DNA from 2 places in the Bradyrhizobium sp. HKCCYLRH2060 genome. Region 1 is predicted to be linked to the other one. Evidence: riboswitches for the same ligand, from Rfam matches in the RefSeq annotation. Region 1 holds a riboswitch; the other holds the start of a gene.
The links. A riboswitch is a leader RNA that binds a small molecule or an ion and turns the genes downstream of it on or off. The one in region 1 is predicted to bind S-adenosylmethionine.

Region 1 (5,146 bases):
TGATCGGCGGCTTGATCCCGCTGATCCCCTACATGCTGGCAGCCGACATCTCGTCCGCGCTCCGCATCTCCGTGATCGCCACCGGCATCGCGCTCTTGATCTTCGGCGCCATCAAGGGCCACTTCACCGGCGTCAACAAGATCAAGTCGGCGCTTCAGACCGCCCTCGTCGGCGGCCTCGCCGCCGGCGCCGCGTTCTGGCTGGCGCATCTGTTCGGGTGAGGTGGAGCGGGATTGCGGTCTAGGCCGTTCGGACGAAGGTCACCGGGCCGGTCATGATCCCGTCACCCGAGCTGTAGGGTGGGCAAAGAGGCGTACGCGGCAACGCCGCGTCGCATCGGGCCCACCGCGCGTTTCGAGCGGTGGCGATGGTGGTCACGCGCCGCTTTGCCAGCAGCGTCAAGATTGATGGCACGCTGAACTAACAACCTGCCGTAGGGTGGGCAAAGGCGCGCCGGGATGCGGCCTTGTCGGGCGAGCTTTCACGCGCGCCGTGCCCACCGCCTACACCCAGCGCCACCGATGGTGGGCACGCGCCGCCCTTGGCGTCGCTTTGCCCACCCTACGGCAGCGTTGTCTGTGACAAAGAGCTTTAGGCTCGCCGAGTTCGAGACTGTTGGTGCTCTGCGGATCTGGACGTCCTGACGACGGCGTTGGGTTGAGACCATGCGTCAGCCTTGAACCAGCATAGTTCACCTTTAGGCCAGAATCTGACGTTCCATCCAATTGGCCGTTGCGGGGAGTTATGGTAGTCGGTTTGGGTGAGCAAGACCCTGACCCCGACCAAAGCAAGAGACCTCGCGATCCGCCTCGCATCTGCTCGCCCTGACGAAGCGCTAAGCGTCGCAAGGGGGATAGAAGCACCTTGGTTCAGGTGTCAGGCGTTATCTCACGTCGCACGCCATTGGCCCGATGAAAGGTATAGCCGCCTCCTTGAAGAGGCGATTCTGGCAGCCGACTGTCAGGAGGATATTTTCAATCGTGTAGCCGTCTCGGCATGGCCGATCAGGGCATATCTTGAGCGCGGCAACGGGCCGCCCGCCAAAGAACTTCTCATAAAGTACGTCGCTGCTTCTGGCGCCATTGAAAACATGGGGAGTCGTTCAGAGGCGCTGTTTTCCATATTTCAGGCGTCGAAGCCCTTCGACACCGGGTTATGGCGCCCTGTATTTTGGGCTTTGGTGGCAGCAGCGGAGCCTGCTCTTTCGTGGCGTCAGCTTAGAAACCTGAGGGACGCCGTCGCAATTGTTGCCTCCGATCACGATGAATTGGTGCATCAGGTATTTGAGAAGCTTTCTGAACCGAAAAATCTTTCGACCGTGAGACGCTACCTCGGCCAACATACCAGGCAGCAGCCGCGCTCCTATTTCTGACTCATGAGCCGCCGAAGCTAGCTGCGATCGCCTGCTTTCCGTGGAGCAAGAGAGGGTCACCTGACGACGCGGGTACCGAAACCCGCCGCGCCTGCGGATCAAGCGCGCGTGGACGTGGCCGCGCCGGCAGACCCTTTCGGATTGGTCAGCCTCATGTCATGATGGCTGATGATGCGCGCGCTTCTCCTCATGACTTCGATCATCGTGCTTGCAACCGCTCCAGCCGCGGCCCAGCGGTTCGATGGCAATGATCCGGTGTGCCTCCAGACATGGGAGTGGGGCGGGTCCAGCACGATCGCGTGCCAGTACAGGTCGTGGGAGGCGTGCAGAGCGGGGGCCGCGGGCCTTTCGGCCATGTGCCTGCCGAACCCCTATGCACAGCGCCCGCCTGAGCCGAGCCGCCGTCGGCCTCCCCGGTAGGCGCCGATTGCGGCCTGACAAGACCCCAATCTTCGACGGAGCGGCCATCGTCGGAGCCGACCAAAAGGTTCGAGATGAGCCAGGAGCGGCCACGCGTTGTTCCTCGAACTGGGGGCGTACTTGCCAAGCTCGATAGTGCCCGCTATCGTCAACTCCAACATCAAGAGTTGGGCCGACGCCCAGCGCCAACCTGCTCCCCGAGCAAGGTGGCTTTCTTCCTTCGGAAGAAGATGTGGCCGGTCCGGCAACTAAACGGGACAAGCCACCACGGCGTCATGCGCTCATCTCTTCGAAGAAGGGGACGAGAATGACTGTCGATCGAATCGAAATTGAGCTGGCCGATGCAAGGTCCCCGGACCTGATTAATCTCGTAACCGCGCTGGACGATTTCTTAAACAAGGTCTGCGGGGTGGAGAGGAATCACGGCTCTCCAATTGATCGGCTAGCGCACGACGACACGCAAATGTTTATCGCGCGGATTGCCGGACAAGCCGTTGGCTGTGCAGGGCTGCAGGTGTTCGCGGATGGTACCGGGGAGGTGAAGCGCATGTATGTCGTCACCGAGGCTCGGACAACTGGAATAGGCAGCAGGCTCCTGACGCGCGTTGTGGAAGCGGCCTTGACCGCCAAGCTGTCGGTTCTGCGGCTGGAAACCACGGAATTTCTTCCCGATGCCCAGAGGCTCTATCGGGCGAAGGGGTTCGTTCCGTGCCCAGCGTATGGCCCTTACGTTTCCAACCCGATCAATTTGTACTTCGAGAGATGGCTGACGAAATGATGGTCGAGGGCGATGTGACGACAAGGAATAGATGATCAAGTCTGCTTTTCGATCGTGTTGCACAATCGAGATCGCCTCTCAGACCAGCCTTACATGGGGTGGTTACTCCGCCATCGCTAGCATCCTACATGGTTGAGGTCGAGCATTCAGATGGCACGGAGATGCTTGTGTTATTTTTCTTGCATCGAGGAGGCACGGTTTGCTTTCGGAAAGCTCCCAAGGACAGAAGAGTTGATAGCGCGTGACGATCCTTACCTGTTGAAGAGGTTGGCGTCCTCATCGCCGCGTTGAATAAGGATGAGTAGCGATTTCTCACCAGCCGGTCACACAGTTTGGTCGTAAGGGAGTTCCGTTCGTTCCATGTCCGTTGTGGGCCAACAAGAGACGTCGCTATGAGGATGGTTGGCGGGTATCCAAAGAAAACACTTCAACAGGCGTTCTGCTTAATTCCGTTAATGATTAGTGTGTAGCAATCTGGTCAAGCTCGCAACGGGTGGGATCATCCTATGCATATTCGCCAGATTGTTTTCGCTGTCGTGCTGCTCGGCGCTTTGGTTCGGTTCGAGCATGCCCAAGCTGAAGATGGCTTCCCAGCAGCGGAGTGGGAGCGCGTCACGCCTGCAGAATTGGGTTGGTCAGAAACCGGATTGACCCAAGCGCGATCCTTTTCGGATCAGATTCATTCGAGCGCGGTTGTGATCGTTCAGCACGGCAAGGTCGTGGCCGAGTGGGGCAGTACGACGAAGCCGATGGAAGTCGCTTCAATCCGCAAGAGCATGCTCAGCGCCCTGATCGGCATCGCAGTGTCGGATCACCAGATCAACCTTGACAGCACGCTTGGCGAACTTGGCATCGACGATAACCCGCCTGGCTTGACCGGGGTCGAGAAGGGCGCGACGGTGCGCGAACTCCTCGAAGCGCGTTCCGGGGTCTACCACGCGGCGCTCTATGAGACGCCGGACAATGCCAAGATGAGACCGCCGCGCGGCAGTCACCCGCCCGGCACCTTCTGGTATTACAACAATTGGGACTTCAACGCGCTTGGCACGATCTACGAGCACGCAACTGGCATCGGCCTCTTCGAGGCGCTCGACCAAAAGATCGCAAAGCCAATCGGCATGCAGGACTACCGGCCACAGGATGGCAGCTACGTCCGCGGCGAAGCGTCTATCCACCCCGCCTATGAGATACGCATGAGCGCACGGGACTTGGCGCGTTTTGCACTTCTCTATCTTCACAAAGGCAATTGGGCCGGACACCAGATCGTGCCGCGGGAGTGGGTGGAAGAGAGCACGCGCAGCTATTCGAAAGCAGCGTTCGGGATGGGCTATGGCTATCTCTGGTGGATCGGCTTTCTGGGCGGTGACGTTGCGCCTACGGTGACTTTGCCCGAGGGCAGCTTTATGGCCCAAGGTGCCGGCGGCCAATACGCCTTAGTCGTACCCGCACTCGACCTTGTCGTGGTGCATCGTGTCGACCGCGATGCGCCGTACGTCGAACCTTCATTTCGCAACATGGCTAGGCTCTTCTGGCTCATCCTGAAGGCCGATGGCTATGATCCGGGGCCCGATGCCTCGCTCACCGCAGCAACCGGCGAAAGACCGACAGGTGAGACCCTGGCCGCAAAATTCAAGGGCAAGACGATCAGCTTCGGTCCGAAGCTCAAGAATGGTCCGTTATCCATGCGATTCGAGCCCGACGGCCGGATGACTTATCCGCACTGGGACGAGTCCTTTGGGCCTGCAACGGGGACATGGGCGGTCGCGGAGGATAAGCTCTGTATCTTGATCTCGGCTGCTAGACGTCGTTGCTACATTCCAGTGCTGAACGGTGAGCAGATTGAGTTGTTCGACCAGCTTGGCGTCATGCAAATCGCCGGGGTGGCGCTGCCTCAGTGATCTGCATGCAGCAATCGGCTCGCGACGTCGGTTCAGGGTCGATTCCGTTGAAAAAGTCGGCAGTAGTTTCGTTGTGAACGCCGGCTGTTCCGAGGACGCGTTGGCTTGGTGGGGGAGTCACGCGGGCATCGGGATCAGCTTGGCCATTTTACGAAGATTCTGAGCGGCTGCAGCAAGGGTGAACTCGTCACGCGCGCCGTTCGGCCCTCTTAGTCGTAGCCGATCGAGCTTGAGAATGCGCTTGAGATGCGCGAACAGCATCTCGATCTTCTTGCGGAGCCGCCGTGAAGTGCGGCCCTCCCATGAGCTTGCGATCTCGCGTGCCATGTCGCGAGCGCCCTCATAGATCGAGCGTGGCACTTTCCGGGCCGGGGTGTTCGGGCTACACCTGCTTTTCAGAGAGCATGCTTGACAGTCGTGCTTGCTCGCGCGGTAGAGGATCGTCTTGTCGTCGTTCACCAGCGTTCCTGTGGTGGTGAGGGTTTTGCCACCGGGGCAGCGATAGACGTCCCCAGCATGGTCGTAAGTGAAGGCCTCACGCGAGAAGGTCCCGTCAGTGCGGGTCGACTTGTCGAAGACGGTCACGTGCGGCTCGATCCCGTGCTCGTAGACCAGCCACCCGAGCATCTCAGCGGAGCCATAGGCGCTGTCGCCGAGAAGCCGGCTTGGATAAAGATC
Region 2 (5,146 bases), on a different contig from region 1:
GAACACCCCCTGCTCGCCGAACATGTTCCAGAACCACCAGGGCATGGCGACGCGCAGGGGACGGCCGTAACTATCGAGGGCGACGGCGCGTTCCATCTTGACGTCGATCTCGTCGCAGAGCTGCACGAAGTCCTTGATGGTGCAGAAATGAATGTTCGGCGTGTCGTACCAGGTGAAGGGCAGATTGTCGGTGCGCGGCATGTGGCCACCGACCAGCAACTGCAGCCGCAGCCGCCAGAAGCCGAAATTCGGAAAGGTGACGATGGCGCGGCGGCCGATGCGCAGCAGGTTCTCCAGCACGACCTTGGGCTGCCGCGTCGCCTGCAGGGTCTGCGACAGAATCACGTAGTCGAACGCGTCGTCCGGATAATCGACGAGATCCGTATCGGCGTCGCCCTGCACCACCGCGAGCCCCTTGGCGACGCAATGGTTGACGCCCTCGCGGGACAGCTCGATGCCGCGGCCGTCGATGCCGCGGCTTTCCAGCAGTTGCAGCAGATCGCCATCGCCGCAGCCGATGTCGAGCACCTTGGAGCCGCGCTCGACCATGCCGGCGACCAGCAGATGATCAGGCCGATAGGCCAGCACCTCGCCGCCAGTGAAGCCGTTCAGCGGCAGCACACCCTGCATGCTCATGGCTCAGTCTCCCTTCGCATGGGCAAGCCCGCGCGCCTTGCCGGCGGAATCGAGAAAGGCGCTGGCGATCTCGAAGAACTCGGGGACATCGAGCAGGAACGCGTCGTGGCCCCGGTCGGTCTCGATCTCGGCGAACGACACCCGCGCGCTGGAGGCGTTGAGCGCATGCACCAGCGCGCGCGACTCCGCAGTCGGAAACAGCCAGTCGCTGGTGAACGACACCACGCAAAAACGGGTCTTGATGCCGCGAAACGCCGCCGCCAGCACGCCGTCATGGTCGCCGGCGATGTCGAAATAATCCATCGCCCGCGTCAGATAGAGATAGGAGTTGGCGTCGAAGCGCTCGACGAAGGACGATCCCTGGTAGCGCAGGTAGCTCTCGACTTGGAAATCGGCGTCGAAGGAGAACGTCGGCAGCTCGCGGTCCTGCATGCGGCGACCGAACTTGCGATGCAAGGCGGCGTCGGAGAGGTAGGTGATGTGCGCAGCCATGCGCGCCACAGCCAGGCCGCGATGCGGATGCGTGCCCTTGTCGGCGTAACGGCCGTGATCCCAGTCGGGATCGGCCATCACGGCCTGGCGGCCAAGCTCGTGGAAGGCGATGTTCTGCGCCGAGTGGCGCGTCGCGCAGGCGATCGCGAGATTGGCGAACACGCGCTGCGGATAGGCCACCGTCCATTGCAGCGCCTGCATGCCGCCCATCGAGCCGCCGACCACGGCGAACAGCGTGTCGATGCCGAGATGATCGATCAGCATGGCCTGCGCCCGCACCATGTCGGGGATGGTGATGATCGGGAAATCGAGCCCCCACACCTTGCCGGTGGCGGGGTTCAGCGAGGCCGGCCCGGTCGAGCCCATGCAGCCGCCGATCACGTTGGAGCAGATGATGAAATAGCGACTGGGATCGAGCGGGCGGCCGGGACCGACCAGCGTCTCCCACCAGCCGGGCTTGCCGGTGACGGGATGGCGGTTGGCGACGTGCTGGTCGCCGGTCAGCGCGTGGCAGACCAGCACCGCGTTCGATCGGTCGGCATTGAGCTCGCCGTAGGTCTGGTAGGCGATCTGGAACGGCGACAGGTCGACGCCGCAATCGAGCCTGAGCGGCTTGTCGGCGCCGAACTGCGCCACCGGCGAGCTCGGATGATCGACCTCGTGCGAGCGCTCGTCGGGCGCGACCGTGCGCAACGCGGATGTAGGCGTCGCGGATTTGGACGTCGCAGATTTGGACTTCGGCGTCAGACCTGTCATGTCTCTCACCCCAGCCATCCGGCCAGGGCTCCCGAACCACGTGACACATCAGGCCATGAAAAACCCGGCCTGAACTGGGGTTCGGCCGGGATCGATAACGTCCCCGGCCTGTTTAGCGAGTTTTTTAACGTGGCTGCAAGCCGGCCGGCTCAAATGACCACGGAACGGGCAGAAACTAGTCCCGCGGGCGCTATTCGTCAAGGCAAGCTGGGGTTGACCGTTGGTCGGGCGCTCTGCCGCAGGTCAGCCAAGCCTGGATGGCGCAAGGTAAACTTGCTGTTGCGCAGGTCCGCGGCATCGGAGAGAACGGCATCCGTTCCTTTGGCCGCAGGTTTTCCCGTGGCCTCGCGAAGAGTGACACGGACCATGTCGAACCCGCCGCCCGCCCCGCCCTCGCTCGCCGATCTGCGCAAGGAGATCGATGCCATCGATGAGCAGGTCCATCAGTTGCTGATGAACAGGGCCGACATCATCGACCGGCTGATCAAGGTCAAGAAGACCCAGGAGGTTGGCTCGGCGTTCAGGCCCGCGCGCGAGGCCGACATGATGCGCCGCCTGGTGCAGCGCCATCGCGGCATCCTGCCGCTCGACACCGTCGAGGGGATCTGGCGCGTGATCGTCTCGACCTTCACCTATGTGCAGGCGCCGTTCTCGGTTCATGCCGACGTGTCGGTCGGAGAATCCGCGATGCGCGATTCCGCCAGGTTCCATTTCGGATTCGTGGTGCCCTACGTGCCGCATTTCAGCGCGCAAGCCGCAGTCGAGGCTGTGGCGCGCTCGAAGGGCGATCTCGCGCTGGTGTCGACGACCTCCGGCCATACGCCGTGGTGGATCACGCTCGAGCCCGTGGGCGCACCAAAGATCATCGCGCGGATGCCGTTCATCGAGCGCGCCGACCATCCCGCCGCGCTGCCGGTGTTCGCGGTGTCGCGCGTCGCCGACGATGCGCTGGTGCTCGAGGTCGAGACCTGGAGCATCCGCGTCTCCGGCTGGAATGCGCAGGTGTCGCGGGCGCTGTCGCCGCTCGCCGACGTCATCGCGGTGCCCGATACCGCCTTCGACGGCGCCGCACTGCTGGTATCGATCGAGTCGCCGTCGAACCTCGACAAGATCAGGGCTGCCCTGATCGCGGCGGGCGCCTCGGTACGCTCCGCCGCCCTCGTCGGCGGCCATGCGAAACGCTATACGGTTCCGAGCTGAGACGCCCCGCGCCAGTGATGATTTTCCGGAGTTGACGATGAACCGCCCCGTGCCGAACCCCGGCATCCTCGATATCGCGCCCTATACACCGGGCAAGAGTCCCCAGCCGGAGCCGGGCCGCAAGGTTTTCAAACTGTCGGCCAATGAGACCCCGTTCGGCCCCTCGCCGAGGGCGATCGAGGCGTTCAAGAGTGCGGCCACTCACCTGGAAGATTATCCGGAAGGGACTTCACGGGTGCTGCGCCAGGCGATCGGCCGCACCTACGGCCTCGATCCCGACCGCATCGTCTGCGGCGCCGGCTCCGACGAGATCCTCAATCTGCTGGCACACACCTTTCTCGGCCAAGGCGACGAGGCGATCTCGACCGCGCACGGCTTCCTGGTCTATCCGATTGCGACCATGGCCTGCGGCGCCAGGAACGTGGTTGCCGCGGAGACGGAGTATCGCACCGACGTCGACGCCATCCTTGCCGCGGTGACGCCGCGCACCAAGCTGGTCTGGCTCGCCAACCCGAACAACCCGACCGGCACCTACATCCCGTTCGACGAGGTCAAGCGGCTGCGCGCCGGCCTGCCGTCGCAGGTCGTGCTGGTGCTCGACGCCGCCTATGCCGATTACGTCTCGCGCAACGACTATGAGTTCGGGCTCGAGCTGGTCGCCACGACCGAGAACACCGTGGTCACCCATACGTTCTCGAAGATCCACGGGCTCGCGGCGCTCCGCGTTGGCTGGATGTTCGGCCCGGCGCATATCGTCGATGCGATCAACCGCATCCGCGGACCGTTCAACGTTTCCTCGCCGGCGATGCTCGCGGCGGTCGCCGCGATCGAGGACACCGCGCATCAGCAGATGTCGAAAACGCACACGGAAACGTGGCGCAACTGGCTGACCGAGGAGATCGGCAAGCTTGGGCTGAAGGTGACGCCGAGTGTCACCAATTTCATCCTGATCCACTTCCCGACCGACAAGGGCAAGACCGCGGTCGAGGCCGACGAATTCCTGACCCGGCGCGGCCTCGTGCTGCGCGCGCTCGCCAACTACAAGCTGCCGAACGCGTTGCGCATGACGATCGGCACCGAGGAGGCCAATCGTCTGGTCGTGGAGGCTCTCAGCGAATTCATGAGGGCGACATGAGCGTCGCGGGGCGATTCGAACGCGTCGCGCTGATCGGCTTCGGCCTGATCGGCGGCTCGATCGCGCGCGCGGCGCGGCTGCAGGGCGTGGCCGGCGAGATCGTCACCACGGCGCGCTCGGAGAAGACGCGCGCGCGTGTCGCCGAGCTCGGCGTCGTCGACCGCGTCGTCGCGAGCAATGAAGAGGCGGTCAAGGACGCCGATCTCGTCATCCTCTGCATTCCCGTCGGCGCCTGCGGTCCGGTTGCGGCCGAGATCGCGCCGCATCTGAAGCCGGGCGCCGTCGTCTCCGACGTTGGCTCGGTGAAAGGCGCGATCGTGCGCGACATGGCGCCGCATCTTCCGGCGAACGTCCACTTCGTGCCGGCCCATCCCGTGGCCGGCACCGAGAATTCCGGGCCCGATTCCGGCTTCGCCGAGCTGTTCATCAACCGCTGGTGCATCCTGACGCCGCCCGACGGCGTCGATGCCGGCGCGATCGATCGTCTGCGTGCGTTCTGGACGGCGCTCGGCGCCAAGGTCGAGATCATGACGCCGGACCATCACGACCGCGTGCTCGCGATCACCAGCCACCTGCCGCATCTGATCGCCTACACCATCGTCGGCACCGCCGACGAGCTGGCGCAGGTGACCGAGTCCGAGGTGATCAAGTTCTCCGCCGGCGGCTTCCGCGACTTCACCCGCATCGCCGCCTCCGATCCGACGATGTGGCGCGACATCTTCCTGAGCAACAAGGATGCCGTGCTCGACATGCTTGGCACCTTCACCGAGGACCTGTCGAAGCTGACGCGGGCGATCCGGCGCGGCGACGGCGAGGCGCTGTTCGATCACTTCACCCGCACGCGCGCGATCCGCCGCGGCATCGTCGATATCGGCCAGGATTCGGCGGCGCCGGATTTCGGCCGGCCGCTGCCGCAGTTGAAGAAGA

Region 2: linked by a shared signal. The riboswitch ahead of metX (homoserine O-acetyltransferase MetX) and the one ahead of ACQR10_RS09805 (GNAT family N-acetyltransferase) in region 1 are both predicted to bind S-adenosylmethionine.

The regions. Positions count from the first base shown of each region.
Region 1 covers NZ_JBNPUK010000003.1:451,419-456,564, forward strand. The annotation lists gene ACQR10_RS09790 (VIT1/CCC1 transporter family protein) at 1-221, shown strand, start outside; gene ACQR10_RS09795 (hypothetical protein) at 761-1,372, shown strand; gene ACQR10_RS09800 (DUF3551 domain-containing protein) at 1,544-1,792, shown strand; SAM-I-IV-variant riboswitch at 1,945-2,054, shown strand; gene ACQR10_RS09805 (GNAT family N-acetyltransferase) at 2,100-2,570, shown strand; gene ACQR10_RS09810 (serine hydrolase domain-containing protein) at 3,077-4,468, shown strand; gene ACQR10_RS09815 (IS1182 family transposase) at 4,586-5,146, opposite strand, start outside.
Region 2 covers NZ_JBNPUK010000013.1:160-5,305, forward strand. The annotation lists gene metW (methionine biosynthesis protein MetW) at 1-636, opposite strand, end outside; gene metX (homoserine O-acetyltransferase MetX) at 640-1,893, opposite strand; SAM riboswitch at 1,976-2,055, opposite strand; gene ACQR10_RS23570 (chorismate mutase) at 2,251-3,084, shown strand; gene hisC (histidinol-phosphate transaminase) at 3,122-4,219, shown strand; gene ACQR10_RS23580 (prephenate/arogenate dehydrogenase family protein) at 4,216-5,146, shown strand, end outside.